4 regions of the Brevibacillus sp. WF146 genome follow, and region 2 is predicted to be linked to each of the others. Evidence: riboswitches for the same ligand, from Rfam matches in the RefSeq annotation. Region 2 holds a riboswitch; each other region holds the start of a gene.

Region 1 (8,052 bases), 500 kb from region 2:
TCAGAGGCCGCGCCACTTGGCAGAGGCAACCGGGTTATTGGCTGATGTCTTCGCCAAACCATTTTTGGGAAATCTGCTTCAGCGTACCGTCCTGCTTCATGCTCTCCAGCACCTTGTCGATCTCCTGCACCAATTCGTCGCTGCCTTTGCGGAACATGAAGGCGCACGGGACACCATCCGTTTTCACCTTGACGATCTTGATCGGGGTGTTCGGCTTCTGTTTCAGGAAGTCGAGGACGGACAGGTTGTCGTTGATCACGACGTCGACGCGCTTGGTGGCGATCAGGTCGATGGCGTTGTTGAAATTGTCGACGGCGACGATTTCGGCGCCCAGTTCACGCGCCATGTCGGCGTAGTTGCTGGTCATCGACTGGCCGGCTTTCAAGCCTTTGATGTCTGGAAAGTCCTTGACCGTTTTATTGTCCTTGTGCGTCACCAGCACGGCCCGGGAAACGGAGTACGGCTTGGAAAAATCGTATTTTTCCTGGCGCTCCTTCTTGATGCCCACCTGGTTGGCGATCACGTCAAAGCGCTTGGCGTCGAGGCCGGCGAACATGGCGTCCCACTGCGTCTCCTGGAAGACCGGCTCCACGCCGAGCCGTCTGGCCACTTCGGTGATGACGTCCACGTCGTAGCCGGTCAGTTTCCCCGATTGATCGTGGAACGTAAACGGGGCATAGGTGCCTTCCGTGCCGATGACCAGTTTGCCTTCCGCCTTTACTTTCTCCAGCAGGTTTTGCGGGGCGGCCTGGCCGGCGGAAGAACCGGATTGTTCAGGCTGGGCGGGCGTTGTGGAAGTACCGCAGCTTGTAATTCCGAGTAACAAACTAGAAATTAATGCGACACAAACCCATTTTTTCATCGAGAAACCCCCACTAAGTTGATATGAATTTCATGGTTCATACTAAAAGGCTGTGCCCGATTTGTCAATGACCAGAAACATCCGGCCTCCCTTCTCTTTTTTTAGGATAACCAAAAAGGCATGAAGGGTGATGGCTGCGCGACCACAATGGCTCGCCCAGTCGCCGCCCGGCTGTGAAGTTCGTGGTTGAGTCTGCACACGAAGAGGCGTACAATAGGAACGAAGCCCCCCTTTACCGGAAAGCGGGGGCTGCTTCTTCTGGCATCATCGCATCATCGAAAAACGGACCTCCGGCGGCGCTCGTGGCGATATGGCGCCGGAGAGAAAAAAGGAGATTTCACGATGCTGAACGACTGGCGCATGTATACGGACGAAACCGGTACGGAGCAAAACCACACGGCCTGGCACGAGGTGTTGAAGGCGATCGCCCAACTGGACGGAACGACCCGGACGCTGGTGCACGCCGCGTACGGCGACCACGTGGATCTGGTGGTGGCCGGCGGGAATCAGGGACTCGTCCTGGTCCAGTGGAAAGAACACGAGCCGGTCGAGCGCCATTACGTGCTGGCGCAGGACAAGCCGCCGGCCGTCATGACGACACTGACGATCGAGGGCAGCGAGGTGGCTTTTCCCGCCGCCTGGTGCGTACCGTTGGAGCAGGCGATTCCCGTCTGCGGCGACATTTTGCGCACCTGCGAAAAAGGGGAACCGAACGGCCTCTCCTGGCAGCCGGTGGAGATGTAGAACCGGGAAGAGGCACCGGAGGTCGTCGAAGATGGAAATAAACACGCTCATCCAATCGATCCTGGTGATGGCGGCGATCATCGGCATCGGTGCGGTGATCGGCTGCCGACAGCCGCTCGCGGCCGATTCCCGCCAGATCCTGATCACGATCATCGTCAATGTGGCGATGCCCTGCATCATTTTGGACGGGGTATTTCAAACGCCGATTGACGACCGCCTCATGCTGCAAATTTTTGCAATATTCGCTGTTTCCGTACTATTGAATTGTCTCGGCATTCTGATCGGCTGGCTGGGGGCGCGGACGCTGCCGCTGTCTGCCAAAAAGCGGCGCGAACTGGCTATTCTCTCCGGCTTGGGCAATACTGGATTTATCGGCCTTCCGCTGTGCGCCGCCCTGTTCGGGCCGAAAGGGGCGGTGCTCGCCGCCGTCTTTGACGCCGGGCTTGATTTTGTCATGTGGACCGTGGCGGTGATGATGCTGCAGGAGAAAGGGGCCTTCTCGCTGAAGGGACTGAAAGCGATGGTCAACATTCCGATGATCGCCATCGTCGCCGGTCTCGGCTTCGCGATGTCCGGCCTGACGCCGCCGGAACCGGTGAAGCAGTTGGCCGCCGCGCTGGCCCGGCTGGCTTCGCCGCTGGCGATGCTGTACATCGGCATGCTGCTGCCGCTCCTCTTGCGCAGCAAGCCGCAGGTGTCCCTACCGCTGTTGGGCGTGCCGATCACGTTCAAGCTGTTTGTGTTTCCGCTCTCGGCGGCGCTGCTGTTGTCCGTGCTGCATGTGGACGCGGAGATTACCCGCGTCGCGGTCGTTCAGGTGGCCATGCCGACGGTGGCGATGGCGTCCATCCTGTTCGCCCGGTACGCGGCCGATGAGGAGATGGGCGCAATGACGACGGTCTTTTCCACGCTGCTCGCGCTCTTGACGATTCCCGCCGTGCTGATGGTGGGCAGTTTGTTGATCCGCTGACCGCGGTCGGATCGGTTTTGGCTTATCATGAAACATTACCCATCTCCATGCAGTCATACAAGGTGAACAGCAATACAGGATGTAACAGATTGGAGGAATTGCGCATGAAATGGAAGAAGGCTGTGGCCTGCGCCGTCGGGCTGCAACTGCTCCTCGCCATTCCGGCCGGGGCTGCCGTGAACGCCAAGATCACGGTGAACGGGCACGCCGCGCAGTGGAAGCACGAGGCCATTACCGTGAACCAGCGGACCTACACGGCCGCGGAGGATGTGAGCGGGATTCTGCAAGCCGCCTGGCAGGTGGAGGGCGATACAGGGGTGCTGACGCTGCCGTCGAACAGGACACTTGCTTTCAAACTGCACACCGACGAAGCGGCCGTCGACGGGAAGTGGACCACGATCGAGCACGGAGCCCGGCAGTACAACGGCACCGTCTATCTGCCGCTCCGCTGGGTGATCGAACAGGCAGGGCTTTCGATCCGTTGGAACCCAAGCACGAAGGAGGTGGATATCGTGAAGCCGAAAGGAGACGATGATGCGTTCAAGGTGCTCGAGAACGCGCTTTTGAGCGCAGAGGAAAAAGCGTTTGTCCAGAAGGTGAAGGAGCAGCGGGGCGTACACAAGCTGGGCAGCCTGTACGTGATCGCCCTCGGCCAGGCGCCCAATCCCGGTTACGGATTGAAGGTGACCGGTACGGAGTGGAGCCTGGAACAGCTCAAGGTGTACGTCAAGCAGACCAAGCCGGACCCGGGCAGGATCTACGCCCAGGTGATCACCTACCCGTATCTGATCGCCCGGGCGAAACTGCCGCCGAACACAACCGTCCAGTTTTACGATGCCGATACGAAACAGCCGCTGTTTCAACAGCAGAAGAACAGCCAGCCGGGCCGATGAGGGCCTGGCTTTTTGTTGCCTTTCCCACCCGGATGCTGTAAAGTAATAAGATAGAAAAGATTGGTACGATCATCCTGGGGAAGGAGGTGCAGGTACGTGTTTGGTGCCGTTCAAGCGTGGTTTGTGGTAGAAGTTACCAGCATGACGCATGAGGGAATCCGCCAAGGGGGTAGTCTGCCCTTTTTTGGTCATACAATTGAGCGGAATCAACCAAGGCGTACCATGCATCGATAACCCATCGACTGTCCGATTGCGCGACGATGCCGCAGGTGTAGGCCTGCGGCTTTTTTGCGTCCAAAAAAGGCCGCCGGCGAGTGTGCTGCCCGGAGCAGGAGGCGTTTCCAACGTTTCCGGGGCGGGAGCGGGCCCGCTTGGCCGGACCTGTCTGTCGGGCAGGGCGGTGGCACAACCCCAAGGAGGCGTTTTTCCATGATCATCATCGCGACCCAACACGTGCAAAAGTCGTACGGAGCGGACCCCGTTCTGCGGGATGTCACGCTGGAGATCAAGGCGGGCGAGCGGGTCGGCATCGTCGGACCGAACGGCGCGGGCAAAACCACGCTGTTCAAGCTGCTGGCCGGCCTGGAGCAGCCCGACGCGGGAGAGGTGTTCCGGGCGAAGGGCATCCGCTGGGCCTACCTGCCGCAGACGCCGCAGTACCCGCCGGAATGGACGGCGCGGGACGTGATCGCCAGCGCCTTTGGCGACGTCCTGGCGATACAGGAAGAGATGCGCTCACTGGAGCGGGAGATGAGCCGCGTCGGTGAAGCGGACCGAGAGCTGGAGCGGCTGATCGGGCGCTACCAGACGCTGCAGTCCGAGTTTGAGCGGCTGGACGGCTATCAGTGGGAAGCCCGCATGGCACAGGTGACGGACGGCCTGGGTCTCTCCGAGGGATTTCTGTCCACGCCCTTTGCGCGGTTGAGCGGAGGGGAGCAGACCAAGACGGGACTGGCCAAACTGCTCTGCCAGCAGAGCGACGTTCTTCTCCTGGATGAGCCGACCAACCATCTCGACCTGGAGGCGATGGAGTGGCTGGAGGGGTTTTTGCGCGACTATCCGGGAACGGTGCTGATGATCTCGCACGACCGCTGCTTTCTGGACGCGGTGGTCAGTTCCATCTACCACCTCGACGGAGGCGTGGCGGAACACTACACCGGCAACTACAGCACCTTCGTCAAAGAGCGGGAGGAGCGGCTGCTGCGCCAGTTTGCCGAGTACCAGGAGCAGCAGAAAAAGATCAAAAAGATGCAGGAAGCGATCAAACGGCTGAAGGAGTGGGGCAACCGCTCCAATCCGCCCAACGAGGCGTTTCACCGCCGGGCGAAAAGCATGGAAAAGGCGCTGGACCGGCTGGAGCGGATCGAACGGCCCCGTCTGGAAGCGGAGCGGATGGGCCTGGCGTTTCACAAGGCGGAGCGGAGCGGCGAAGAGGTGCTGGTCGCGGAGGGCGTGAGCAAGTCGTTCGGGGGGAAGCGGCTGTTTGACGGCGCCTCCCTCCTGCTGCGGTACGGCGAGCGAAAAGCGATCCTCGGACCCAACGGCTGTGGCAAGTCGACGTGGATCAGGATGATGGTGGGCGAGCTTCCGCCCGACGCGGGAACGGTGCGGATCGGAAGCAGTGTCAAGCTCGGCTATCTCTCCCAGCGGGCGCTGGAGGGGGACCAGGAGCGGCGGGTGATCGACGTGTTTCGGGAGACGGCGGCCGTCTCCGAGGCGGAAGCGCGTCACCGGCTGGCCGCGTTTTTGTTTTACGGCGAACAGGTGTTCAAGCGGATCGGCCAGTTGAGCGGCGGGGAGCGGATGCGCCTGCGGCTGGCGCAGTTGATGCACCAGGACGTCAACCTGCTGGTGCTGGACGAGCCGACCAACCACCTGGACATTGAGGCGCGCGAAACGCTGGAGGAGGCGCTGGCCGGCTTTCAGGGATCGCTGCTCATCGTCTCCCACGACCGGTACTTTTTGCAAAAGATGGTGGACGGCGTCTACTGGGTGGAAAACGGCCGGCTGGTCCACGACGAGGGAACCTTTGAAGAGGCGCGGGAAAAACGAAGACAGCGGCACAGCGGGGCTGGCAGCCGGACGGCGGAGAACGCGCGGAAAGCGGGGGAGCCGCTGCAAAGCGAAAAGCGGCCGCATGCCGAAACGATGCCGCACACGATGAAACCGGCCGGTTCCGGCCCGGATGCGGCCAGCTCCCGCAAGCGGCCCAACCCGTACAAGCTGGCGGAACTGGAGCGGGCGATCGCCGAGCGGGAAGCCCGGCGGGATGAGGTGATGGCCCTGCTGTCCGGCGGCGAGACGGACTACCGGAAACGGATCGGCTGGCAGCAGGAGCTGGAGCGGTTGACGGAGGAGATCGACGCCCTGTACCGCGAGTGGATGGAGCGGCAGGAGAGCTAGCCGGGAGAGCAGGCAGGAGAAAAGGTGTCCCCCTTGACGGAACGCAACGGTATAAGTTACCATTATATTGACAATTGATATATTTTGAAAAAAGGCAAACCTATTGAAAAGTAGGGACGCAAAGCTAAGGGCCTAAGGTAACTTCGTTTACTATGGCAGCCGGTTGCCAATCTGTTTTTTAAGCCTTCTTGCCCTTTTAGCAGGAAGGCTTTTTTTATTTTGGCAGAAAAAGGGGGTTGGGCCCGAATTTGGCAGGGATTGACGAGAGGCAAGGATGAGTGGCAACCGTAATCATGAAACCTGGAGGTATCAAAAGTGGCAGCAAGACATGCAGTTGACAATGAGCAAGATCATCATGCAATCGTTGTAAAACACAAGAACGTAGCCAAAAACGTGAAAATCACCACATTATTGCTTACATTATTTGTCGTCACATTGGTTTCCGTCGGATATCTTTCCTTCACCGCCTTGAACAACATGGCAGCGTTCAGTCAGGACATGGACGATCTGTACGAGAAAAACATGCTCAAATCCCTTGCACTGAAGCAGTTTGAAACGGACTTTTACAGCATCAGGCTTGAAACCGCAAAACTGTTGTTTGCCAGTCGCTATGATCAAAATGTGGTACAGTCGATCGAAACCCAGAAGTCCAGCGCGGGCAGCATCCTCGAAGAAGTTCGGAATCAAGAGATGAGCGAGGAACAGAGGGCCATTATTGACGAAATCGACAGAAATTATACCCGTTATCTGGAAGCAGTGGACTCGTATATCGGCAGATTGAAGTCCAACGTGGCAACGACGGAAGAAGAGAGAGCCCAACTCACCCAGTATGCTGACACTGTTCAAACCAATATCAACAAACTGGTGACCTTGCAGGCGGATGAGGCGAAACAAGTGGTGAATCAAGCCGACGGGGAATACCAGCAGGCGAAAAACCGGTTTATTGGAGTTGCTGTCGGAATCGCCGTAATCGTTGGTGGCCTGACGCTGCTCCTGACAACACTGATGAAAGGCTCCATGGCTCAGATCAACAGCGTCCTGGCAAGGCTCTCGGCATATGACTTCACCGTTTCGCTGGAAGCGGAAGGCAAAAACGAATTTGCCCAGATGAACAGGTCGTTGTCAGTGGTCATCGACAACATGAAAAAAGCATTGACAGAGGTAAAGAGCAATTCGCATGAAGTGACGGATCATTCCCGAAACCTGGCGGCTGTTTCGGAGGAAATGTCGGCATCCTATCAGGAGCTTGCTGCGACCATGCAGCACGTAGCAGCGGGAGCGGCCACTCAGGCCCAGGATTTGTCCGAGATTGTCGGGGCTCTGTCGCAGTTGACCAGCAACATCGAACATGTGTATCAGGAACTGCAAAACGTCAAGGACGAAACCGAAACGGCTGAGAACAAAGCCCATATCGGAAAAGAAGAAATGGATAAGCTGGTCACCTCCATGGAGGAGATCAAACAAGCCATTGGAGTCGTTGTCAAGAAAGTGGGGATTCTGACCGACTCGGTCAAGGAGATCAGCGGCATTACCGATATCATTTCCGGCATATCGGACCAGACCAACCTGCTGGCGTTGAATGCGGCCATTGAAGCGGCAAGAGCGGGAGAAGCAGGCAGAGGGTTTGCGGTGGTGGCGGAAGAAGTCAGAAAACTGGCGGAAGAGTCCAGGCAGCATACCAATACCATTCTCCAGTTGGTCGAATCGATCCACAACGATACGGATGAAGTGATCAAAACGTCCCAGAACGTGGAAGCCTCCGTCATGGAGCAGGTGACATCGGTGGAAAACACGGTAAAATCCTTTGCGGATATCCTGGCTTCCGTCGAAAACATCGCCCCTCTGATGAAGAAGACGTACATGGCCATGGACGAGATCGTGAAGTCCAAGGATATCGTGATGGAACGGGTGGAGCAGGTAAGCGCCGTTACAGAGGAAAACTCGGCGACCACGGAAGAAGTCGCAGCCTCTTCCGAAGAACTGACCGCATCGTCGGAAGAAGTGGCGTCCACCGCTCAACAATTAAGTGAAATCGCCACGGGCTTGATGGAAACGGTAAACAGGTTTAAAGTGTAGCGTTTTTCCTGAAACGAAAGGGAGTGTGTCGATTACGATTCCCGTATCGATGCACTCCCTTTTGTCATGGAGCGGGGAAGCCCTGGTCAAGCCCGGGCCTTCCC
Region 2 (6,954 bases):
TCGGTTGATTCCAATAAAAAAACCCTGCTTGCAAAGCAAGGCGCTGTGCGAGGGCCTCCTGCAGCACGCTCTTCCCCGTGAAATAAATCCGATCGGACGTGTCGGCTTCGTGCGCAAACATCCGCTTGAACACGTTCAGGACGACAGGTTCCCCCTCCGCATCGTAAAACGCATCGACCGCGTATTCGTCTCCCTGGATCCACGCTTCCAGGATGAAGCTGCTGGCGCTCACGACCGACTCGGGGTAAATCTCCTTGGCCGCTCTCATGTCCGCCTGCAGCTGCTTGCACATCGCCGGCCATTCGTCCGGTTTTTCCACCAGGTAAACGCCGACGCTGCGAAAGCCTTTCGTCGGCTTGACCACCAGGGGAAACGGGAGTGTCTCCACAGGCAGGCGGAAAATCTCCTCATAGGAACACTCGCGGAAAAAGAAGTCGGATACAGCTTTCGCAAGGTCTCGCGAAACTTGATCTTGTTTTTGAACAGCTCCGCCTGTTCCATGAGCGGCGTTCCCTTCAGAAGCGGATACACGGACGCCACCGCATACTCGGAATTGCACAGAAGAGCAAGGTCCTGATCGCGTACACGATCCGCAACCTCGTCCAACTGCCGTATCTCCAGCGTTTTGTCCAGCGGAATGCGGATATCCCCGCACTTCACCGCCGGAACGCCCAAATTCGCAAGAGTCTGGGACAAGAGCAGAGATACGTACGGTTTATCCAAACACCATCATCATGCCGATTGTTCCTCTTTACCGGCATCGCCGCGCACCACAAACTTTTTGACCAGCTCATTGAGCTGTTCGGAGGTCGCTTTCATCTGACCGGCAATCTGTCTCATTTCAGACTGGAGCTCGGTTTGATTTTGAATGTTGTTGCTGATCGTCACCAGAGCCGCCGTCACTTCCGCGATGCTTTCGGTTACCTGACCCAGATTTTGGGACGAAGCGTCTGTTCCGTCAGCCTGCGCGTCCATATTCGCCTCGAACGTCTTGATCTGCTCCGTGGAACTTTCAATCGACGTTTTGATCTCTTTCATGTGTTCGGAACCGGATACCTGAATGCGTCCCGTCAGATCCCCGCCGCCCGGGGCGATGGCAACCAAACTGTCGCGTACGTCCGCCAGCACGTTCAGGCGTTTGGATATGTACGCGAAAACGATCACAATCCCCACGATGAACATGAAGATGATCAGGCTGACCAGCATCACCTGCTGATCGGACAGTTTTTCAATGCTGCTGACGGGAACCCACAGGAACAAATACCACCCTGTCGCCTCAATCTTATTGGCAAACACGAGTTCGTTTTGATCGGTATACAGATCGCTGGCTTTCTGTTCGTTTAACACCTTCACCATCCACGCCTTCAGCGTGTTCTGTTGGTTTTTCTCCACCTTTTTGGCGGCGCCCGTCAAGATGTTTTGATGGGGATCGACAACCATGGCGTGCGTGCCGTCGGCCAGCGACAGCGAATTGGCGATTTCCGCCACACCCGTCAAGGAAATGTCGATGGAGAAGACGCCCTGGAACTTGTCTTGTGCATAAATCGGGATGGAGGCCGTCACCATCATTCCCGTTCCCAGATCGTCCTTGTAAGGCTTCGTCCATTTAATCTCCCGGTTGGGGTTGTTTTCGGGAACGGCAATTTGGAAAAATTCATTGGCCATGGATTTGGCGGTTGTATAGGTGCCTTCCTTGTTCTCTACGAACGGATAAATTTTTTGGAACTTGTTGACGGATGTAAAATAGTACCATTGCGATTCAGGAATCGTCTTCTTAATCGTCGCAAACAGACCGTCAAAGCTCTCGGACGCCAAGATCTGCCGTTTTTGCTCTACGGTCAGCGGTCCTTTTTCAATACGCGCATTCCCGATGTTCGCCTTTGTTTTGGCGACAAATTCGTCCAACGAGTACAAACCGTTGCTCATCCGATACTTGCTCTCAAACAACTGGTTGACCAGATCATCGGGATATCCGCGCAGTTCCTCCAGCTTTTTCTCGTAGGAAGAATTGGCCAGCTTGCTGACCAACCCGATTTTGTCGAACTCTTCTCCGATCAGTTGAATCTTGGACTGCAGGAGGCTGCTCGTTTTGCTGATCTCCTCCTGCTGAATGTTTTGTTTGGAATAACTGATGGCAAATGAGGAAAGTCCCAATTGCAGGATGAGAATGATCACAAATAAGCTGAGGATGCGGGCTTTCAAACTGCGCATCTGCAAACCGCACCATTGGAAGCCGCGCCATTTTTTGCTTGTCGCGTTCATGTTTCTACCTCCGATCGTTTCTTGTTTTGGAGTGGAATGAAAAAGCAGGTTTTCATCCTAGAGCACAACTGTAACCCCCTTCCGCCCATTCGAAAGGTTGGACTGGCAAAACCCGGTTACCGATGAGCGGCAGGCGATACCAGAGCCGCGGAAACATTTTCCCCTTGCTCGAAGTCTCGCTCTGTTGCACTGGCGTAATCGGGGAAGGTACATGTTCACAAAAAAGACTATTCGGTCACCCGAATAGCCTCTATTCCGGAAATAGAGAACATCGGTTTCGGCAACCCGGCGATCATAGTTTGACAACCTTAGACCCGTGGCTTTGCGTCCTTATCTTTCGATAAGTTTGCCATTAACGAACCTTGTTGAAATTTAGTATGTCTTGATGAATTCTGTAATATCTTGTGATTTTTTGTCGCTTTTTATGATATAACGAAAATGTTACTGGTTAATATTTCCTATCCGGAGAAAGTTTATCGGACTATGTACATGCCTAGTCTTTTCAGATGGCATGGGAGTTTTCTCATAGGGGAGTGATGGGATGGAGGGGCTTTGGGCGGTGGGCGGGAGTACTGTTGGGATTTCGTGACATGGTGGGATTTTTTGCTGGTCTGGAAAAAATAAAAAAGCCGCCCTGCAGGCGACATTGCTCATTATATATTTTCTAAATATATTTTCTAATATAACCTATTTGCAACAAAAGTTCCTCTTATCGGATGACTTTAAGCCTCGTAGAGACGGAGAAATCACCCCGAGTTGAAAAACGGTGATACAATGAATTTCTCTACGCTCATTCGATCTATAAAAGTTTGAGTAGTAAATCTTTTTAGGAACTTATACCAAACTGCCACCTAACTTGATTTTGTTCATTTGTAGCCTTAATAGTATCCTAAGGTTTGGCTAATCCATAGTTAATAGAGTATTCTTTAAGTTTTTCGAGTATATAAATTGCAATTTCATTATTTTTTGTTTCCTTGGCACTTTTATGGTGGAATTCAAGGTTTATTTTCTTACCATCTTCCTTTCTGAGACATACAGCATCCACAATAAGCCCTTTTCCTTGAGGTACTTCATATTGTACATTTGAGAATCCACCATTAGCCTCAATTAACAATTGCATGACTGCACTATTTATTTCTTTGTGTCTTGTCTTCGATAGAGATTGTATGAAGCTATAGGCATCAACAGTTTCTTGTTTAACAGACGATCCGTACTCTCGATTGTCAACTTCAGACAGAATTGAATACTTGTATAGTTCAGACGATGTTATAACCCTCTTTGCGTTTCCAATATTGGCCTGTACACCTGTAATCTGAGCTTTTATATCAAGTGGTCCATAATTAAGCATTGCATGAACAACAGAACTCCCAGAAAGAGATAACAACTGTGCATTGAAAAGAGAGATAACAAATGGTAAAGCTGTACGAAGGTTTTTATTTCTTTCCTGCCACCATTCAGCAACATTTGAACGTTTTGTATACATTAACAAACGAGAAGCTTCAAGATAATAACTATCTGCTCTGCGGACATTTCTACAGATTTCCCGAATATTCGTTATACCTGATGATAATACAAACACAACTTCCGGGAATTGTACGCCTAAATCGCTTGTATCAAATCTCTCGGTAATTAAAGCTTGCACATCGTCTAAGAAGTCGCCCACCCTAATTGAATTATTCGCTATTTCCTCCACTTCTTCTCGCGAAATTGCTGCATCTTCCAATTTCCAATTACCAATCTGCATTATTCGATCAAGAACACCTACATATTCTCTCTGATCAAGTCCTTTTAAATTATAAATAGGCTCCGAACCAAAGGGACTTTTCCCACCAACAACGTACATAATGTCTACTAGTTTTTTTGCAAAATTCTCATCATTAACAGGCCACAATAACAATAGATCATTTCTTGTACGAATAATTGAGTTGAGTCTACCAAGAAAGGTCTGATACTGATCCTGATTGAAAAAAGGGGCTTCTCTTCCATCAAAGTTTATAACTTTTATTGAATTATCTCGCTTTATCTTCATTAAATAATCCGGGATTTTGTCCACTGGAAGTTCTGAATCAGGCGGTAAGCGTTTAACACTTGAAATCTTATCAGCGAGGAATACTTCTAAACTATGTATGAATGTTGTTTTGCCTGTACCACTTGGTGCAAGCACAAACATTAACTTACTTTGCTTTGAACTTTCAATTCTAGATGCTAATTTTTTTATCACCTCTAAGTCATGATCTTGTCTAACGAAAGTTGTCTTCGCCGTTTCACCAAAAGTTGTTATAAGGGGTTCATATCTAGTGGGTAACTCAGAAATTTTTTTAAACATACTTCCTCCCAAAAAAACTCTCTCTATTCGCAACTTATAGACTACTCTATAGTAAATAATAACTAATTTTATTAGTAACATCAAATATTATGCACTTCAAAATATCAAAGATAGGTCATCGCTTGTATGCTTTACTGCTTGACTCATTTAAACAGCGTATTTTCTCACACATTGGATCCTGAATGTTGGCTAGTTTTAAAACTCCCCTCCTTAGGTAGCTATAAGAAGAGCCGGGGATATAATCGAAATCCTTACAATTCCTCCGACGCCCCTCTTTCAGTATCTTCAATAAGGAAGAATTTCCGAGTAGCTTCACTCCTCGCTACCGGTCGGGAGACTAGACTTCATGAACGATAGTTGGATAACTTTCACCTCATGGTTAAGAATTTAAGGATGAAAATTAGACAAATTTTAATTATTTATGTTATTCGGTATAAAGATGATTGATCATTGGGGGGTGAGTATAAGAATATTGAACCCAACAATTCCAATGTGTATCTTATTACACAATACAAAACAAATTCTTTATAATTTGAATTATTAGATTGAAAGAACATGAGAAATTTTCAAATTGAAAGAATGGATTATTGAACAAAGATTAGATGGTGAACCTCTAGAATTGATTCTAGTGTCACCGCCGGGATATAATTGACCCAGGTTCGCTGAACTGCTCCCCAAATGGTAGACAGAGGAAATTGACCCATTTGGTCGAATTTCGACTTAAAGGGGAGTGAGCGATAATGACTTATGAAAATCATACGATTGAATGTAAGCTGGAAGTTGTAAAATCTATATTGGAAGAAGGTTTGTCCTATCGAGAGGCAGCCAAACGGTTTGGCTTTAAAACTCACTCTAACGTGAAAAATTGGGTACATGCATACAAAATCCATGGAGTAGAAGGATTGAAAGACCGGAGAGGACAGGGGCTTAAAAAGGCTTTGTCAAAAATCCCTTCTAATCTCACTTTGGAACAGGAAAACAAGTGGCTACGAGCTCAAAATGCATTTTTAAAAAAGTTATTGAAAACCGAAAGGAGAGATGCTCCAGACACGGAAAATACGCCGTTATTCAAGCACTAAGCAGCCAATTCCCCGTATCTTTGCTGTGCGCTGCCGCAGGAATTGCCAGGAGCAGCTATTATAAATGGCTTAAAACTGGGATAAAGCAAAAAGATGCTGCTGTTTGTGAAATCATATCCTTTGAGCATCGAAGACTGGGCGGCATTTATGGTTATCGTCGTATGAAGGCTATACTGCTCACAAAATACGGTTTGCATCTCAATCGTAAGCGTGTGTATCGGCTGATGAAGCAAATGAACATGCAGGCGATCATACGGCGTAGACGTTATCCACGGATTCAATACAAAAGACATACCCTGGCGCCCAATCTTCTGGATCGGCATTTTCAAGCAGCTCATCCCAATCAAAAGTGGGTTACTGACATCACGTATTTGCAAGCTGGAAAAAAACGATATTTTCTTTCCGTCATCTTGGACCTTTTCAACAATGAAGTGGTCTCATACCGCTTAAGTGACAGTCTTGACGTCCAGTTTGTGCTAGAGACGGTACAAGAGGCCGTCCAAAACCGTTCGACGCATCAACTGCTGATTCACAGTGATCAAGGAATGCATTACACAACAAAAGCATATTACCGCTTGCTGCGAAAGCATGGGATTATTCAGAGTATGTCTCGAAAAGGGAATTGTCTGGATAATGCCTGCATCGAATCCTTTTTCGGCCACTTGAAAGCAGAACTGCGCCCGCATTTGTTTGATGAAGCCGTCGATGTGGGAACAGCAATCAAGAAGTATATTGAATTTTATAACCACGAAAGGCCACAAATGCGATTGAACGGCATGTCGCCAAGCGAATTCCGAAACCTTTTCCTCCAAAGTGCCTGATGGGTCAAAATCAATCAGTCCACAAAATGGGGGTCAGATCACGCCGGAATAAAAATGACCCACCCTTAGCGATATATCCCCTTCATAATTAAAGGCCAAGTCAATCTTCGGAGGGAAACACATGCTAAGGAATGGGATAGTGAAAATACGTTCGCCGCATTCCCGGGGTGAATTCATTCCCTAAAAGGGAACCCGAAAATCTCGAGGTTCCAAGCTTTGAATACGTTGGGGGTATCCCCAAAGTGATGCTGACCGATCAGATGAAAACAGTCGTACTGCGCATGGGAAATGATCCCTCGCTGACATCCGCTTTCTGCCGACTTTGCTGCGGCGATTGGTCTTGTTCCAAAAGTTTGTGAAATTCGCACCCCCGAAACAAAGGGAAAAGTGGAACGAGGCGTACAATATGTAAAAAACAACTTTCTTCCTGGCAAATGCTTCGTTGTTTTACTGGAGGCAGTTCGTG
Region 3 (8,052 bases), 350 kb from region 2:
CAAAGAATTTCCGTTTCCTGCGAATACGTGCCTGGATCCCCATTTCCTTCATGAGTCGATACACACGCTTACGATTTACGTGTATACCATATCTTTGAGTTAGCCAAACCGTTACTCGCGGGTACCCGTAAATGCCGTTTACTTCTTGATGGCATTCCCTAATCATTTCTTTCAATTTCTCGTCTTCCACCATTTTTCGAGACGGATTCTGCTGCTGTTTTACCCACTTGTAAAAGCCACTCCGTGATACACCGGATACCGAGCACAGCAAGGAAACGGAGTATGTTCCCATCATTTCATGGATGATGGAGTAAGATTTTGATTGTTCTTTTTGCTTCTTCACCGCCTTTCGAGTCCGAGCCACTTTTTTAGATATTCATTCTCAGCTCGCAATCTCAAGTTTTCCTCTTCTAGGGTGAAAAGACATTTTCTCGGCCTTCCTTTCCTCGGTCCAACCGCTTTCCCTCGTTTTTCTTCGAGTCCCTTCATCCCTTCATTCTCAAAATGCTTGACCCATCTCATCACAATGTTTTTATCTGAGATGCCAAGTTCCTTTGCGATGGTTTTATAACTTTTGTCGCCATCAAGGTATAAATGTACCGCTTTTCTCTTTATTTCAATTGGATACGTCTTGCGTATTTTCCCCATAGAAAATCCCCTCCGAGTTAACAGTAAGGGACTTGCTTTTTACTGTCTACTCAAAGGGGATAATACCATGCACGGGTGCCTTTTTCCGTTTGGCTTATATCTTGAAGCGTTTGACGTGGGCCTGCAGCTCTTCGGCGATTCTCGCCAGCGAGCTGGCGGAAGAAGTGACTTCCTCCATGGAGGCCAACTGCTCCTCGGTGGCGGCGGAGACGCTTTGCGTTCCTTCTGCGGAATTTTCCGCCACTTCGGCGATTTGGGTGACCAACTGGACGACCTGTTCCGTACCTGCGGTCATCTGGCGGGAGTGGTCTTTTACTTTCTGGATCTGGTCGGCCGTGTGGGTCACGGAATCCTGAATCTGTTCAAACGACTTGCCGGCTTCGTTGACGACCTCGATCCCGAGCGCCACTTCTTTTGTCCCTTTTTCCATGGATTGAACGGCCAGGTCCGATTCCTGCTGGATGGCCAGAATGAGCTGTTCGATCTGCTGGGCGGACTGGGCCGATTGTTCCGCCAGTTTGCGGACTTCGTTCGCCACGACGGCAAATCCGCGTCCCTGTTCGCCGGCCCGCGCCGCTTCGATGGCGGCATTGAGCGACAACAGGTTGGTCTGCTCGGCGATGTCGGTGATCACCTGGACGATTTGACCGATCTCCTGGGAACTGTCACCCAGACGTTTGACGATGCGGGCGATCTGGTTGACCGTCTCGTTGATGGACTGCATTTGCTGCGCGACGGTTTGGATGGTCTGGTTGCCGTCGATCGCGATTTGCGAAGCCCTGAGGGCGGAATCTGCCGCGTTTTCCGCACTGGCGGCAATTTGCTGAACCCCGGAGGACACCTCCTGGATCGCGCGGACGCTTTCCTCCACGCTTTGCACCTGCCGCTCCGCGCCGTACGCCACCTCCTGGATGGTCGTGGCGATCTGCTCGGTGGCCTTGCTCGTGTGTTCGGCGTTTACGGTCAGCTCTTCCGCGGACGCAGCCAAATTTTCGGCGCTGGCGTTCACCTGCTGGATAATGGTGCGCAGATTTTCCACCATGGCGTTTACGGCCCGGGACAGTTGGCCGATTTCATCCTGCGTGCGGATGCGGAGCGGCTCCACCGTCAGTTCTCCATCGGAGATGCGTTTGGTCACGGTGGCCACTTCCTTGATCGGCCGCGTGATCCGGAGCGACACGGCGAATGCGATCGCGATCACAAGAGCGCTGACGATGACCACAATGACGGCGATGTTGCTGTTGAGAGCGGTCACGGCCGACGTAATGGATTGGACGGGGATATGCAGGAACAAGCCGTACTTCGTTTTCGCAATAGGCGCATAGGCGACCATGTACTCGCTGCCGGCGTAGCTGTAGGTATAGGAGGCCGTCTCGCTGCCGCCTTTCTTGAGGATCTCGGCCAATCCCTGCGGCAGACCGGCTTCATCCACCGCTTTGCCGATCAGCTCTTTGTTGGGATGGGCTTGAATCAGCCCTTTGTTGTCCACGAGAATGGCGTACCCGCCGCTGCCCAGGTTGAGATTTTGCAGGAAGGTTTCGGTAAACTGGTCAACGTTGACGAGACCAGTCAGGACGCCAAGAATTTGGCCGCTTTGGCTCTTGACGGGGGAGGCGACGACGATGGATCGCTTGCCGGTCGTCTTGGCGATCACGATATCGGAATAGCTGGATTTTCCGGCCATCCCGTCCTTGAAAAACGGCCGTTCGGACAAGTCGATGCCGACGCTTTTCGGAAACGTGTCGGCGGACACTTTCCCGTCCGGAGAGATGAAGGTGTTGCCGTCGAAGATCTTCATTTCCTCGGTGAACGAGCGAATGAACAGGTTTTTCGCGGCAGCGTCCGTCGATTGAATGTCAGATGAACGGGCCAGCACCTGAATCTCCGTCATCCGTCTGTCCAGGTATTGATCCATCGCGACGGCGGTGCTTTTGGCGAGGTCGATGTAGGACTGCCGCTGTTTGTCCGTGATGATTTTTGAGCTGCTGGTGGTGATGTACAGGGAGGTGCCGATGAGTGGTATGATCGCTACGACTAGAAACCAAACAATCAGTTTGTTTCGAAGCTTGCCGAAGACAAACACGAAGGAATTCCTCCTTTTATAATCAGGCCTGTTCGAACGTCTGAAGCGTGAAAGCATTCAGACTGCCGGGAACATTCCCGGCAGTCTGGAGTGAATCAATATCCGATTGCTGCACCTTCTCCGCGCGGATCGGCGCCGCCAAACTTCACGTTGGTGACGGGATCGATCAGAATTGCCCCGGATTGGCCCATTTGATCGGTGTAGGCGGCTTCCAGTTTTTCAACCGGGTGACCGCGTTTGATCAGTTCGTCCAGAACGTCCTGCGGAATCCGGCTTTCCACCTTGAGGTTGTTGGAAGAAGCGCCCCAGTTGCGTCCGTGCAGCCATCTCGGCGCTTCGATCGCGTCCTGTACGCTGAAGCCGAAATCGACGATGCGGGTCACCAGGGCGGCCTGAGTCTGAGGCTGTCCTTCTCCGCCTTGGGTTCCATAGAGGAGGTAGGGCTTGTCTCCCTTAAACAGCATCGCCGGATTGATGGTGTTGAAGGAGCGTTTGCCCGGCTCCAAGCGGTTGACGTGGTTCGGATCCAGGGAGAAGTAGCTGCCGCGGTTTTGCAGCAGTACGCCGGTGCCTTTGGCAACGATGCCGGAGCCCCAGTCGAAGTAGTGGCTTTGAATCATCGAAACGGCGTTGCCATCCTTGTCGACGACGCCGAGCCATACAGTGTCCCCTTTTGGATCGAGCGGCTCCACCGTTTGGGCTGCCTTTTTCATGTCGATCCGCTTGGCCAGTTCTTGACCGTGCTCTTTGGACAGCAAGTAATCCACCGGAATGTCGGCAAACTCGGGGTCGGTCAGCCATTTGTCACGGTCGGCAAAGGCTTGCTTGGTCGCTTCCACAATCACATGGTAGTAGTCGGGAGTGCCTTCGCCCATGCTCTTCAGATCGAAGTTGTTCAGGATGTTGAGAATGGAGAGCGAGGCCATCCCTTGCGAGTTGGGCGGCACGTTGTACGCCTTGTATCCGCGGTAGTCGACGGAAATCGGTTTTGCCCACGTGGCGGTGTGTTTTTCAAAGTCTTTCAGGGTGAGCAAGCCGCCGTTTTTCTGCACGTCGTCGACGATTTTCTTGGCGATTTCGCCTTTGTAGAATCCGTCCGCCCCTTTTTTGGCGATCACTTTCAAGGTTTCCGCCAGGTCTTTCTGCTTCATGATTTCGCCGGCCTGGTACGGTTCGCCGTTGGGCTTCAGGTAGATTTTGCGGAACTCTTCAAAGCGCTGCAGATTTTTCAGTTCGTTGTCGGTCGGATCGGTCGCGTACTTGGTCCAGTACACCTGGTTAGGGGAGACGGGATAGCCTTTTTCCGCGTATTCGATCGCCGGCTCCAGCAGTTTGCTCCACGGGATCTTGCTGCCGCTCATCTCCTTGTGGGCGTAGTTGTACGCTTCCCACCAGCCGGAAACGACTCCGGGGACGGTGTTGGCGGCCAGGTAACCGCGGGACGGGATTTTATCGTACCCTTTGCTCTTGTAGAACTCGATGGTCGCTTTCTCCCCGGCACGGCCGCTGCCGTTCAGGGCGCGCAGTTCTTTCGTTTTTGCGTTGTAGATCAGCCAGAAGTTGTCTCCGCCGATGCTGGTGTAATGGGGATAGACGACGGTCAGCGTGGAAGCCGCCGCGATCGCGGCATCTACCGCGTTTCCGCCCTCCTGCAGCGTCTTCAGTGCAGCGGCGGTAGCCAGGTAGTGCGGCGAGGTAACCATGCCGTTCGGCGACATGGAGGTTGGACGGTTGGCGGCATTTCCCGCCGATGCGAAGGCGGACAGGCTTAAAACGCCGGCCAGACCCAGAGCGCTGAGTTTTGTCCAGAACTTTTTCACAATCGTTCCTCCTTTGTCTTGTTGTAGAAGCGAGTTGCGATGGATGGTCCGTACGTCTGGCGCTTCACCTCCCCCTATGGCCTGCAACCGCTTGTTTCCATAAAAAGACCGATGACATAGGATCATCGGTCTGTCCTACATCAATACTTCGGTAACTGGCTGGCGTGTCCGCACGCGGCGGAGGTAGCCCCTGTAGCTTTGCGCCGCCGGGTTTCCCCGGGTTTGCCGTTTCGATATCAATGCCTGGTCTTGTGGAATTCAGAAAACGGGAAATGAGACCATCTTCATTTCATCCCGCGGTGCAAGCAGTCCAATGGACTTGGTAAAATCACGTCTCCTTTCATTAGATCGGTAAAAACGTCCCGATGTTTAATAACAAAATGAAAAAATTCTGTTGTATTTGTGACCATCGTCCGGTTCCTCTTCCTAGGCAGCAAATCTTTTTTCTTCGCACACACCTTCGCACACACCCGAGCCGGCCGGACTGATTATGATGTAGAAAACAGAGCAGCTTCGCCAAGGAGGGAAATGAGACGATGATGCATCCGGATACGGAACTGAGGTATATTCATGATGAAATCGGGTACGGAGTCTTTGCCACCAAGCTGATTCCCAAGGGAACCATCGTCTGGGTGCTGGACGATCTCGATCAGGTATTGGACCCGTCTTACGTGGAATCGCTTGATCCGCTGCGCAAGCAGGACGTGTTGAAATACTCGTTTCGCAATCAGCATGGAGCGTACATTCTCTGCTGGGATAAGGCCCGCTTCGTCAACCACAGCTTTCACGTCAACTGCGTCGGCACGGCCTACGATCTGGAACTGGCGGCCCGGGACATTCAGCCCGGCGAACAGCTTACCGACGACTACGGAACGCTCAATCTGGACGAACCGTTCGACTGCCTGCCGGAAACGGGCACCGACCGGGTCAGGGTCATGCCGGACGACCTGCTGCGCTATCACGCGTACTGGGATGACCTGGCCCGCGAAGCGTTCCGCCAGTTTGCCCGCGTTCCGCAGCCGCTCGCCCATCTGGTGCGCCCGCAGCATCTGGCAAAGATTCAGGCCGTCGTCGAACAGCGCAAGCCGCTGGATTCCATCGTGAACATTTATTACGACCGTCTGCTGCAGCGGTAAGTGTCCCGGCGGTGTGCGGCGGGACGGGGGACGGCCCGATTTGTTGAACTCTCGATGAGGAATCAGTATTATTGAATGTAAAGGTGAAGTGAAAGGTTGATTCAATTGGAAAACAAGTCGGCATCATCCAACTTTATCCGCAACATCGTCATCGAGGATTTGCAGGCGGGACGAGTGAAAGAAGTCGTTACCCGATTCCCTCCGGAACCGAACGGGTATCTCCATATCGGGCATGCCAAATCCATCTGCCTGAACTTTGAGCTGGCTGACGAGTTCAAGGGCAGAACCAACCTGCGCTTTGACGACACCAATCCGCTGAAAGAAGACACCGAGTACGTGGAAGCGATCAAGGAAGACGTCAAATGGCTGGGTTTTGAGTGGGACGGTCTGTATTTCGCTTCCGACTACTTTGAGGAAATGTACAATCGCGCGGTGCTGCTGATCAAAAAAGGCAAGGCGTACGTCGACGACCTCTCCGCCGAGGAAATCCGCAAAACGCGGGGGACGCTGACGGAGCCGGGCACGGAGAGTCCGTACCGCAACCGTTCGGTGGAGGAAAACCTGGACCTGTTCCAGCGGATGCGCAACGGCGAGTTCAAGGACGGCGAAAAAGTGCTGCGCGCCAAAATCGACATGAGCTCGCCGAACATCAACCTGCGCGACCCGGTGCTCTACCGGATCGCCCATGCCACCCATCACAACACGGGAGACAAGTGGTGCATCTACCCGATGTACGACTTTGCCCACCCGCTGGAAGACGCCATCGAAGGCGTGACCCACTCGCTCTGCTCGCTCGAGTTTGAAGACCATCGTCCGCTCTACGACTGGGTCATTCGCGAGTGCGAGATGGAGCACGTGCCGCGCCAGTATGAATTTGCCCGTTTGAACATGACCAACACGGTGATGAGCAAACGCAAGCTGAAAATGCTGGTGGACGAAAAAATCGTGGACGGATGGGACGACCCGCGGATGCCCACCATCGCCGGACTGCGCCGCCGCGGCTACACGCCGGAAGCGATCCGGGCGTTTGCGCGGGAAATCGGCGTCTCCCGCAGCAACAGCGTGGTGGACGCGAAGATGCTCGAGCATTTCATCCGCGAAGACCTGAAGCTGAAGGCGCCGCGCACGATGGCCGTGCTGCGCCCGCTGAAAGTGGTCATCACCAACTATCCGGAAGGCCAGGTGGAGATGCTGGACGCGGAAAACAACCCGGAAAATCCCGCGATGGGCATCAGACAAATCCCGTTTTCCCGCGAGATTTACATCGAGCAGGACGACTTCATGGAAAATCCGCCGAGCAAGTACTTCCGCCTGTTCCCGGGCAACGAAGTGCGGCTGAAGCACGCCTACTTCATCAAGTGCCACGACGTGATCAAGGACGAACAGGGGAACGTGGTGGAACTGCACTGCACGTACGACCCGGAGACGAAGAGCGGCACCGGGTTCACCGGCCGGAAAGTGAAGGGGACCATCCATTGGGTGGACGCCAAGCACGCCGTTCCGGCGGAGTTTCGCCTGTATGAACCGCTCATTCTGGACGGGCAGGAGGACGGCGATTCGTTCTTGGAAAACATCAATCCCAACTCGCTGGAAACGCTGCACGGCTTTGTCGAGCCCAACCTGAAGGACAGCAAGCCGCACGACAAGTTCCAGTTCTTCCGCCACGGCTACTTCAACGTCGATCCGAAGTACACGACCCCGGACAAACTGGTGTTCAACCGGATCGTTTCGCTGAAAAGTTCGTTTGAACTGCCGAAGCAGGGATAATTTCGAGCATAAGTGGAAAGGCTGTTAACGCGGTTAACAGCTTTTTCCATATTCTTGGGGACCCCGCCGGGTGCAGCAGACGCTCACCTGGGCGGGGGATTTTTTTGAGAGGGGCAGTCCGAAAAGTGTGGATATTTTTTCATCTAACTGTATAATAATTCATGTCATCTTTCGGAGGGGGACTGCCCATGCAACAGCAATCAGAGCTTCACCGCAGTTTAAAACTGTGGCACATCGTCGTTATCGGCCTCGGATACATGGCGCCGATGGCAGTGTTTGACACGTACGGCATCGTCGCGGAGGAGACGGGCGGTCACGTCCCGGCCGCCTATCTGCTCACCCTGCTGGCCATTTTGTTTACGGCGGCGAGCTATGGCAAAATGGTCCGGGTGTTTCCTTCCGCCGGTTCCGCCTACACGTACGCGCAGCAGACGTTTCACCCCTACGTGGGCTTTCTGGTCGGGTGGGCGTCGCTGTTGGACTATTTGTTTTTGCCGATGATCAACGCCCTGTTGACCGGTGTCTACCTGTCGGCGGTGTTTCCGGAAATACCGGCGCGGCTGTGGATCGTCGGGTTTGTCATCCTGATCACCGCGCT
Region 4 (8,052 bases), 770 kb from region 2:
CATGGTGATAACCCAGGCGGCCCAACCCCAGAACCGCACAGCGAATCGTCATGGAACCACGCACCTTTCCGTGTGGAGTAGTGGAGTAAGCGCTTTCTTCCGGGGATGCCGTTTTTCAGCGCATGCTTTGTTCCTTGAAACTCGGTAAATTACCTGTATATTCAGGCAATTTAACCCATTGTCCGGTTTGGACGGATTGTTCAACCGCCTCCAGCACGATCTGGTTGCGTACGCCGTCTTCGAAGTTGGGAGACGGACTGACTCCTGTGGAAATGCCGTTCATCATTTCTGCCAACAAGTTGATAAACGTGTGCTCATACCCGATGATGTGACCGGCAGGCCAGTACGCTGCCGCAAACGGATGCTCCACCTCCGTGCAGGAAATGGTGCGGAATCCCTGCAAGCCGGGTTCGTCCTCTTCCAGATACACCTGCAGGTGGTTCAGATTCTCCATGTCCCAGCGAATCGAGCCTTTTTCCCCATTGATTTCAAACCGGTTTCCCGCGCGGTTCCCTCTGCTGGAACGGGTGGCTTCGAACACGCCCAACCGATAATTGTGACAGACCATGTGGACGACACCGGCTTTCTTGACCGCTTCCAGCATGTGCAGGGCCTGCCCGACGGTGAGCGCCAGCGGCTTTTCACAGATTACGTGCTTGCCCGCCTGCGCCGCCGCTATCGCAATCTCCGCATGCGTGTTGTTGGGGGTGACGATGGCGATCAGATCAATATCGTCCCGTTCGATCAGACGGCGCCAATCCGTTTCCCAGGAGGCCCAGCCCATCTTTTCCGCCGCCTCTCGGACCCCCGCTGCATCGCGCCCGGCGATCGCCTGCAGGACTGGAACCGCCTCTGTATCGAAATAGAACGGGAGATCCCGAAACGCATGACTGTGGGCTTTGCCCATAAACTTGTACCCAACCATTCCGACCCGAACCTGCTTCTTGTTCACAGCCTTCCGCCACTCCCTTCCCGTCCCCTGTCATGGTTAACGTGCCGCTTGGCGAAAATCGATGCGCTTGCCCGTTTTGGCGCTTTCATACACGGCTTCCAGCAGTTGAATCGAACGAAATCCGTCTTCCGCTGTCACGGGCGGTTTCGTCCCATGGACAATCGCGTCAATGAACAGCCGATCTTCCTCCGCGTACCCCCACTTCTCCTCCATCGGCAGTTGGAAGTAGTCGTGGACCTGTGCCGGCTGTTTCAAGCCAGGGGCGTACATCACCTTCTCCAATTCCTGTGTGGCGACGGTCGCGTATGTTCCGTACACCTCCAGGCTCTCGAACGGAAAGCTCCAACCGGCGTGGGCGTACGTGACAAACGTGGCGACCGTTCCCGATTCAAACGTCAGCAGGATGGCAAACGTGTCCATTTCCGACGCGGAGATATGCTGTCTGCCCTCGCAGGTGACCGATTGGACTTCTCCGAATAAGTAACGGCTCAAGTCCATGAGGTGAAAAGGCGTTTCGTACAGGAACCCACCGGTAACCTTCGGGTCGGCGGTCCAGGCGGGATGCAGCAGTTCTCCCCGGTTCATTTTGAGATGCGCCAGGTACGGGGTGACCTCGCCGGAGCCAATCCACTCCTTCACGCGTTTGTACACGGACGCATACCGGCGATTCATCCCCAGATTGTACACCGCTTTCGACGATGCCGCCGCCTCTCTGATTTGTTCCGCCTCCGCCAACGACGTGGCCATCGGTTTTTCGGAGAACACGTGGATGTTCCGTTTCAAACACGCAAGTACCGGCTCCACGTGCAGCGTATTGGGGGTGGTGACATACACCGCGTCGACGCCAAGATCAAACAGCTCTTCCAGGCTTCCGACCGCTTTCGCCCTCCCCGCCTCAGCCGCCAGGGCCATCGCCCGTCCTTCCAAGATGTCGGCCACGCCCACAATCTCCACCCGTTCATCTCGCTTCAGGATCGAGGCATGTACCTTGGCAATCCCGCCCGCTCCCAAAATGCCAACCTTCACCAACGCCATGCAGCATGTCTCCCTTCTCTCCACACCTATCCCGTATTTCGCCAAATCAGAAAGCGCTTACACTTTTTCCATGACAAATCGCATCCTGCTCGTTTTTTCTCCTCGATCGAAACCGATTGACCGGATGGATCATGCCGCGATGTCACCGCGCTCATGGCTGCAGGACACTCCGTGCTGCGGGTTGCGCAAGCGCTTTCTCTAATTTGTCTTCATTTTACATCCTCCGCCCGCGCCTTGCAACATATTTTTTAGAAAATAAAAAATTGAATGAAAAGTAATGGCGCTTGCGCATCTGTGACAAAAAAAGCGCTCTGCCATCCCCTGCACGTTCGTGAGGAGAGGCAGAGCGCGTGTGTCCGTCAGGATCGTGATGCTTTCGGAAAACTGCCGGCCCGTCTACGGTATGGCCTTCGTGGACTGGCGAATGATCAGCTCGGGCGGTAAAATGACACGCTGCTTCGTCTTTTTTTCCCCCTCGATTTCACGTACCAGCAAATCCATCACCTGACGTCCCATCTCGTCAATCGGCTGGGCGATGGTCGTCAGCGGCGGATCTACGATGGACGCCAATATCGTGTTGTCGAATCCGACAACAGACACATCGTCAGGGATGTGCAGCCCCAGTTCCTTGGCTGCCTGGTAGACGCCAATGGCCAGGAAGTCAAAACAAGCAAAAATCGCTGTCGGCCGTTTGGGTGACGTCAGCAGTTCCCGCGCTGCCCGCTTCCCGTCCTCCAGCGAATAATCCGTCCGGATCACCAGGTCTTCCTCCAGCTCCAAGCCGTTGTCCTCCAGCACCTGCCGAAACGCCTGCAGTCGATATTTATCACTCGTTCGATTCATGTTTCCCAGCAAGATGGCAATCCGTTTGTGCCCCAGCGAAACCAGGTGGGAGGCAGCCTGATACCCCCCCAGATAATCGTCGACAGATACCACGTCGATCGTCAATTCCGGGATGTCCTGCGCAATCAGCGCCACCGGCAGATTCTCCTGCAACAGTTCCTTCAAGACGCGATGATTTCTCGTGGTGGTGCCGATGATGATGCCGTCGACGCTTTTCTGCTTCAACAAGGACAGGTACATGTCTTCCGTTTCCGGGTTGTTGTCCGTGTTGCACATCAACAGGTTAAAGCCCAGTTCCCTTCCCCGGTCCTCCACCCTCCGCGCGACCGCGGCAAAAAAGGGATTGGCAACGTCCGGGATGATGAGTCCGATCGTACGCGTACGCTTTCCCGTCAACGCGGATGCGACCACGCTGGGCTGGTAGCCCAACTGCTCAATCACTTCCAGGACCCGTTTCTTCGTCTTCGCGCTGATCCGGCCGGTATTATTGATCACGCGGGAAACCGTGGATATGGACACGCCCGCTTTCTCCGCAACGTCATAAATGGTTGTCTTCATTTCTCATCCACTTTCGTATCATTCTTTTTCGATTCGGAAATAGGGAAAGCGCTTGCTCTCCTTTCTGTCTTCAGTTTACAGGGTCCCTTTTTGTTTCGCAATTGGATTTTGAGGGAATGATCCCAATTTTCGGGCAATGGCGACGGTCATCGGCGGGATTTTTGCCACAGTTTCCGCCATGCGCAGATGGACTACCCACATACGCATAGAACCCTGGTAACGGATTCGCTCCGGCTCTTGTCGAATCCCTGAATCCCTTGACGAAGGATGGGGGGAATCCTGGGAATCCACTCCATCCATTCGTAAATCGACATGCTTCTCTTCGATTGAAAACAAAAAAATACGGATAAAAATAGTAATGGTTTACAATAACGAATGATGGCGGTGTGAAATGGACTCACATATCTTTGACATCGTTCTTCGATCTGTTCTTGCATTTGCTATTATAATGGTCATTGCTCGTACGCTTGGAAAACCGACGGTTGCCCAACTGACGTATCACGATTTTGTAGCTACGATTACATTGGGCGCGATAACAGCCAATTTGACATTTAACAAGCAAACGAGTGTCTGGGAGTTGATCACCGCATTGCTCACTTTCAGCGGCATAGCGTATTTCCTCATGTATCTAGCACTGAAAAACCGAACGCTCCGTAAATGGTTTTCAGGTCAGCCAACGGTTCTCATCCAAGACGGAAAAATCTTGGAGAATAACATGCGAAAATTGAAACTGACATTAGATACGCTAAATCAGGAATTACGGGAAAAAAATATTTTCAACCTTGAAGAAGTTCAATATGCCGTACTTGAACTGAATGGAAAAATTTCCGTACTTCGAAAACCGAAATACCTACCGGTAACACGAAAAGACTTAAAACTGAAACCCAACATAAGGCAATATTTCCCAATTGAACTGATCATGGACGGCCAAATCATTGAGGACAACTTGAAAGATAACGGGATTACAAAAGAATGGCTCCTATCGCAAGTGAGAAAGCGAGGGCTCTCCATCGAGAAGATTAATTATGCCGTAAAAAGTTCGAATGGATCTTTATATATTGATCCATTCGAAGATCACATTAGCCAACCGATCGATCAGGAATAAGAATCTGCCAAGCGATAGGCCTCCTGCCTCAAGATCACCGGCATACGGTCACGGATGTCTGCGCCAACCTTGTTGGGCCGGCTGGCCGGAACCATTCGCCCCCGCTTCCGGGTCAGGCAGGTAAAACAACATTTCCCTTCGACCCGTTTGTGGATTGCGTGCCATATCAACTCCTTTACACAGTGGTATCGACTGGTCGTAACCCTGTGTAAAGAGATTGGTAGCAAGTCCGCTTTCCTATTTTTTATTGTTCCGGAATCGGATACTCTCTATCCAATATGTCATCCTTGTCACAAACATCCGAATCCTCATCTTCTCCGGCCTGTCTTATTCGATTTCTTTCCTTTTTGATCAGGGAATCAAGATTATATTTTTGCTCCACTACGCACATTTTACTGCCGTCCGCCCCTTCATCGAGCTGGATGTAGACAGGAGCGTCACTGTCCAGGTAATAGCTGACCGGAATGACGGGATCGGTTTTCCTGTAAAATCCGATGGTACCACAGTAGTCGTCCATGTAGTCGGCGACAATAAACTGTCCATTGGAAAGATTTCAGCCTGTCCCGTATGGACGATCTGGTGGTATTGGTTATAGTGCGCCGTCACTTCGAGAAAGGCAGACACATCATAATAGAGTTTCTTCCTTCCACGCCGGCCAATGACCAATGGTTTTCCCTTGAATAGCTTACCTTCAACGATCTCCAGCGCATTTTTCACATAATAGCCCTTTTCATCTTTCTCATCGTAACTGAACGTATAGTACTCCAGGAATTCCCGGATCCGGTCCGTATCATAATACAAGGGAAACTGCACCGAGACGAACAATGTTTTGTTTTTCAGCTCCAACAACGTGAAGAAGAATTCCAGCATTTGAATGCTCTGGCTTTGAAATGAGTCATATTTCATTTCGTAGTCTGGAAGAAAACAGTACTCGTAACAATCCGGCAGCCTGCGCAAGACTCCCTTTTTGATCGCATGCTTGTTCTTTTCTGATGAGAAGTCGATAATCTCCATGGTTGAGTCTCCTTCCGCCTACTCCAGGCCTAAATTTAGCTATTTGACTGTCATAAGTGACTGCTTCTTGGGGTTGATAACTGACTGTGGCTCCAAGCAGCAGCTCTAATGCAATCGTTACTGAAGAAAGTTTGCGGAACATGTTGTCTAAAAATTAAAATGCCCACCTTTATTGAAAATGAGTATAATTTGTTGCTGAGATTTCACCGCTGAAGTTAGGACAATGGAAGTGATACATCGTTTGTCCTTCTTTCAAAACCAACGATAAGTTAATAAAAATTTATGCAAATGGTCTATGATAATTTTTGAAAATGCGTTACAATCGAACTAGCAAAAAGGAAAAATTTACGTTAAGGGCAAACTAACCGAAAGGTTAGGACGCAAAGCTACGGGTCTAAAGTCATAACGACCATGATCGCCGGGCTGCCGGAATTAGTTCTATATCACATGCTCTATTTTCGGCTGCCCTTTTTTGCAAAAGGGGGCTTTTTTATTTTCAAAATGTGAAATGTAGGAGGTTCATCGAAATCAAATAAGTCAAACTCATTTGGCGTACAGTTTATTCCACATTAAAAAACACAGAAAATCGGAGGGAGTACTATGAATTTTGAGTGGACAAAAGACCAAATGATGTGGATTGAAAAGGTCAGACAATTCATGATCGACTTGGATGTAGAAAATGCTTTAAAAAGCGAGAGCGAGCAGCTGCCTTGGCAGATTCGCCAAGCGTCCGGCAAACAGGGACTAATTGGCCTGGATGTTCCGAAGGAATACGGAGGCGAAGGTTTGAGCGCCGTTACAATGGGACTTCTTTACGAGGAATGCGGCAAATTCGGAGTCAACACCCGCGAAGTCATCGGCGCCGGACACGGCAACATGATCGCCAAATTCGGAACTCATGAGCAAAAAAGCAGGTATTTGCCTTCACTCATAAAAGGAGATTTACTGGTGGGCGTCGGTTTGACGGAACCGAACTGCGGTTCCGACCTGGCCGCTATCGAAACGTTCGCTCGCAAAGATGGATCGAATTACATATTGTCGGGCTGCAAGGAATGGGTAAGCCGTGTGGAGGAGGCCGGCGTATTCGTCGTCTTCGCTCAAACGAAGCACGGTTCCGGAACGAAAGGCTTGACCGCCTTCCTTGTCGATATGAACGATCCCAATATCGAGAAATACGCCCTGGAGCCGATGGGAATGAAAGGTTGGTCCTATGGCGGCTTCCGGCTTCACGATGTCGTGATTCCGGCGGAGAACCGATTGGGTCTGGAAGGGGAAGGCTTCCGGATATTCAACCAACACTTCGGCTATTGGCGGGTACTGATGGGAATCATCTGCGTCGGAGCGGCCAGAAAGGCACTGGAGCAAGGCGTGCAGTATGCCAAAGAACGGATGGCCTTCGGCGGTCCGATCGGCCGGTTTCAGTCCGTCATGCACAAAATCGCCGAGCACGCGACCCTTCTGGAAACGGCAAGTCTGCTCAGCCTGAAGGCGCTGGACGTTTTGGACCGCGGTCATTCCAATACAATGGAAGCCTCGATGGCCAAATGGTATTCGACGACCACGGCCTACAAGGCGATCGACGACATGCTGCAGATCCATGGCGCCCGGGGCTACGTCAAGGAATACGGCCTTGAGCAGAAACTGCGCGACGTGCGCGGCCTGATGATAGCCGACGGCAGCACGGACGTGCTGAAATCGTTAATTGGCCGGGATTTGATGGGCAGGGAAATCTACGATGCGATGCTGGGGCGCGCTCGGGAAGAACAACCACTGCGCGTCCTCAATATGGTGCCATAACCTGCCTTACCATATAAAACGGACATCGATATAGACAGGAGAGCGAACCATGACTGTGAATGAAGGACTTGAGAATGTCGTTGTCGCCAAAACCGCGGTCAGCCTTGTCGACGCAGAGAAGGGGAACCTGGTGTACCGGGGATTTCACGCCAGGGATCTGGCCCGCGATAAAAGCTTCGAGGAGGTCGCATATCTTCTCCTGCACGGAAATATGCCGGACGTAGACGAGCGCAAGGACACGCTGGAAAAGTGGGCGTCCGCACGGGAGCTCCCCGCTTCCGTCCGAAACGTCATCGACGCCCTTTCCGAAACGCACGACTTGATGAGCATGCTGCGTACCGCTGTCTCCGCGCTGAGCATCGATAGCCCGGAATATCCGCCTACTTTGCAGCAAGCCACCTCCGTCATCATAAAGCTGCCCGTGATCATCGCTTATTGCTACCGTCGGCTCAAGGGCCTGGAGCCTGTTGCTCCCCGGCCCGACCTCGGGCATACCGCTAACTATTTATACATGCTGAGGGGTACGGAGCCGTCCCCCGTCCATGTTCAGGCGCTGGAAGCTTATTTGAACCTGCTGATGGATCACGGGATGAACAGCTCCACCTTTACCGCCCGCGTGATCGCCTCGACCCGTTCGGATCTCGTTTCCGCGATCACCGGAGCCATCGGCGCTTTGAAAGGACCGCTTCATGGCGGAGCCCCTTCCTTGGTGCTGGACATGCTGAAAGACATCGGCACGAAAGATAAC

Evidence for each region. Region 2 has a riboswitch for cyclic di-GMP ahead of A6764_RS03820 (methyl-accepting chemotaxis protein). Riboswitches for the same ligand answer to the same signal wherever they lie in the genome.
Region 1: linked by a shared signal. The riboswitch ahead of A6764_RS06170 (methyl-accepting chemotaxis protein) and the one ahead of A6764_RS03820 (methyl-accepting chemotaxis protein) in region 2 are both predicted to bind cyclic di-GMP.
Region 3: linked by a shared signal. The riboswitch ahead of ggt (gamma-glutamyltransferase) and the one ahead of A6764_RS03820 (methyl-accepting chemotaxis protein) in region 2 are both predicted to bind cyclic di-GMP.
Region 4: linked by a shared signal. The riboswitch ahead of A6764_RS07540 (acyl-CoA dehydrogenase family protein) and the one ahead of A6764_RS03820 (methyl-accepting chemotaxis protein) in region 2 are both predicted to bind cyclic di-GMP.

What each region holds. Positions count from the first base shown of each region.
Region 1 covers NZ_CP109943.1:1,268,550-1,276,601, forward strand. The annotation lists gene A6764_RS06145 (amino acid ABC transporter substrate-binding protein) at 35-862, opposite strand; gene A6764_RS06150 (Imm1 family immunity protein) at 1,205-1,606, shown strand; gene A6764_RS06155 (AEC family transporter) at 1,638-2,576, shown strand; gene A6764_RS06160 (stalk domain-containing protein) at 2,681-3,469, shown strand; gene abc-f (ribosomal protection-like ABC-F family protein) at 3,899-5,872, shown strand; cyclic di-GMP riboswitch class I at 5,956-6,043, shown strand; gene A6764_RS06170 (methyl-accepting chemotaxis protein) at 6,188-7,948, shown strand.
Region 2 covers NZ_CP109943.1:773,404-780,357, reverse strand. The annotation lists gene A6764_RS03825 (ATP-grasp domain-containing protein) at 1-559, opposite strand, end outside; gene A6764_RS03820 (methyl-accepting chemotaxis protein) at 733-2,262, opposite strand; cyclic di-GMP riboswitch class I at 2,539-2,623, opposite strand; gene A6764_RS03815 (hypothetical protein) at 3,152-4,588, opposite strand; gene A6764_RS03810 (helix-turn-helix domain-containing protein) at 5,329-5,667, shown strand; gene A6764_RS03805 (IS3 family transposase) at 5,571-6,488, shown strand.
Region 3 covers NZ_CP109943.1:424,219-432,270, forward strand. The annotation lists gene A6764_RS02225 (IS3 family transposase) at 1-343, opposite strand, end outside; gene A6764_RS02230 (transposase) at 340-648, opposite strand; gene A6764_RS02235 (methyl-accepting chemotaxis protein) at 743-2,731, opposite strand; gene ggt (gamma-glutamyltransferase) at 2,827-4,449, opposite strand; cyclic di-GMP riboswitch class I at 4,699-4,788, opposite strand; gene A6764_RS02245 (SET domain-containing protein) at 5,088-5,687, shown strand; gene A6764_RS02250 (glutamine--tRNA ligase/YqeY domain fusion protein) at 5,784-7,454, shown strand; gene A6764_RS02255 (APC family permease) at 7,643-8,052, shown strand, end outside.
Region 4 covers NZ_CP109943.1:1,544,873-1,552,924, reverse strand. The annotation lists gene A6764_RS07570 (Gfo/Idh/MocA family oxidoreductase) at 1-52, opposite strand, end outside; gene A6764_RS07565 (Gfo/Idh/MocA family protein) at 116-952, opposite strand; gene A6764_RS07560 (Gfo/Idh/MocA family protein) at 989-1,987, opposite strand; gene A6764_RS07555 (LacI family DNA-binding transcriptional regulator) at 2,384-3,388, opposite strand; gene A6764_RS07550 (DUF421 domain-containing protein) at 3,780-4,493, shown strand; gene A6764_RS07545 (hypothetical protein) at 4,875-5,507, opposite strand; cyclic di-GMP riboswitch class I at 5,853-5,938, shown strand; gene A6764_RS07540 (acyl-CoA dehydrogenase family protein) at 6,108-7,304, shown strand; gene A6764_RS07535 (citrate synthase/methylcitrate synthase) at 7,354-8,052, shown strand, end outside.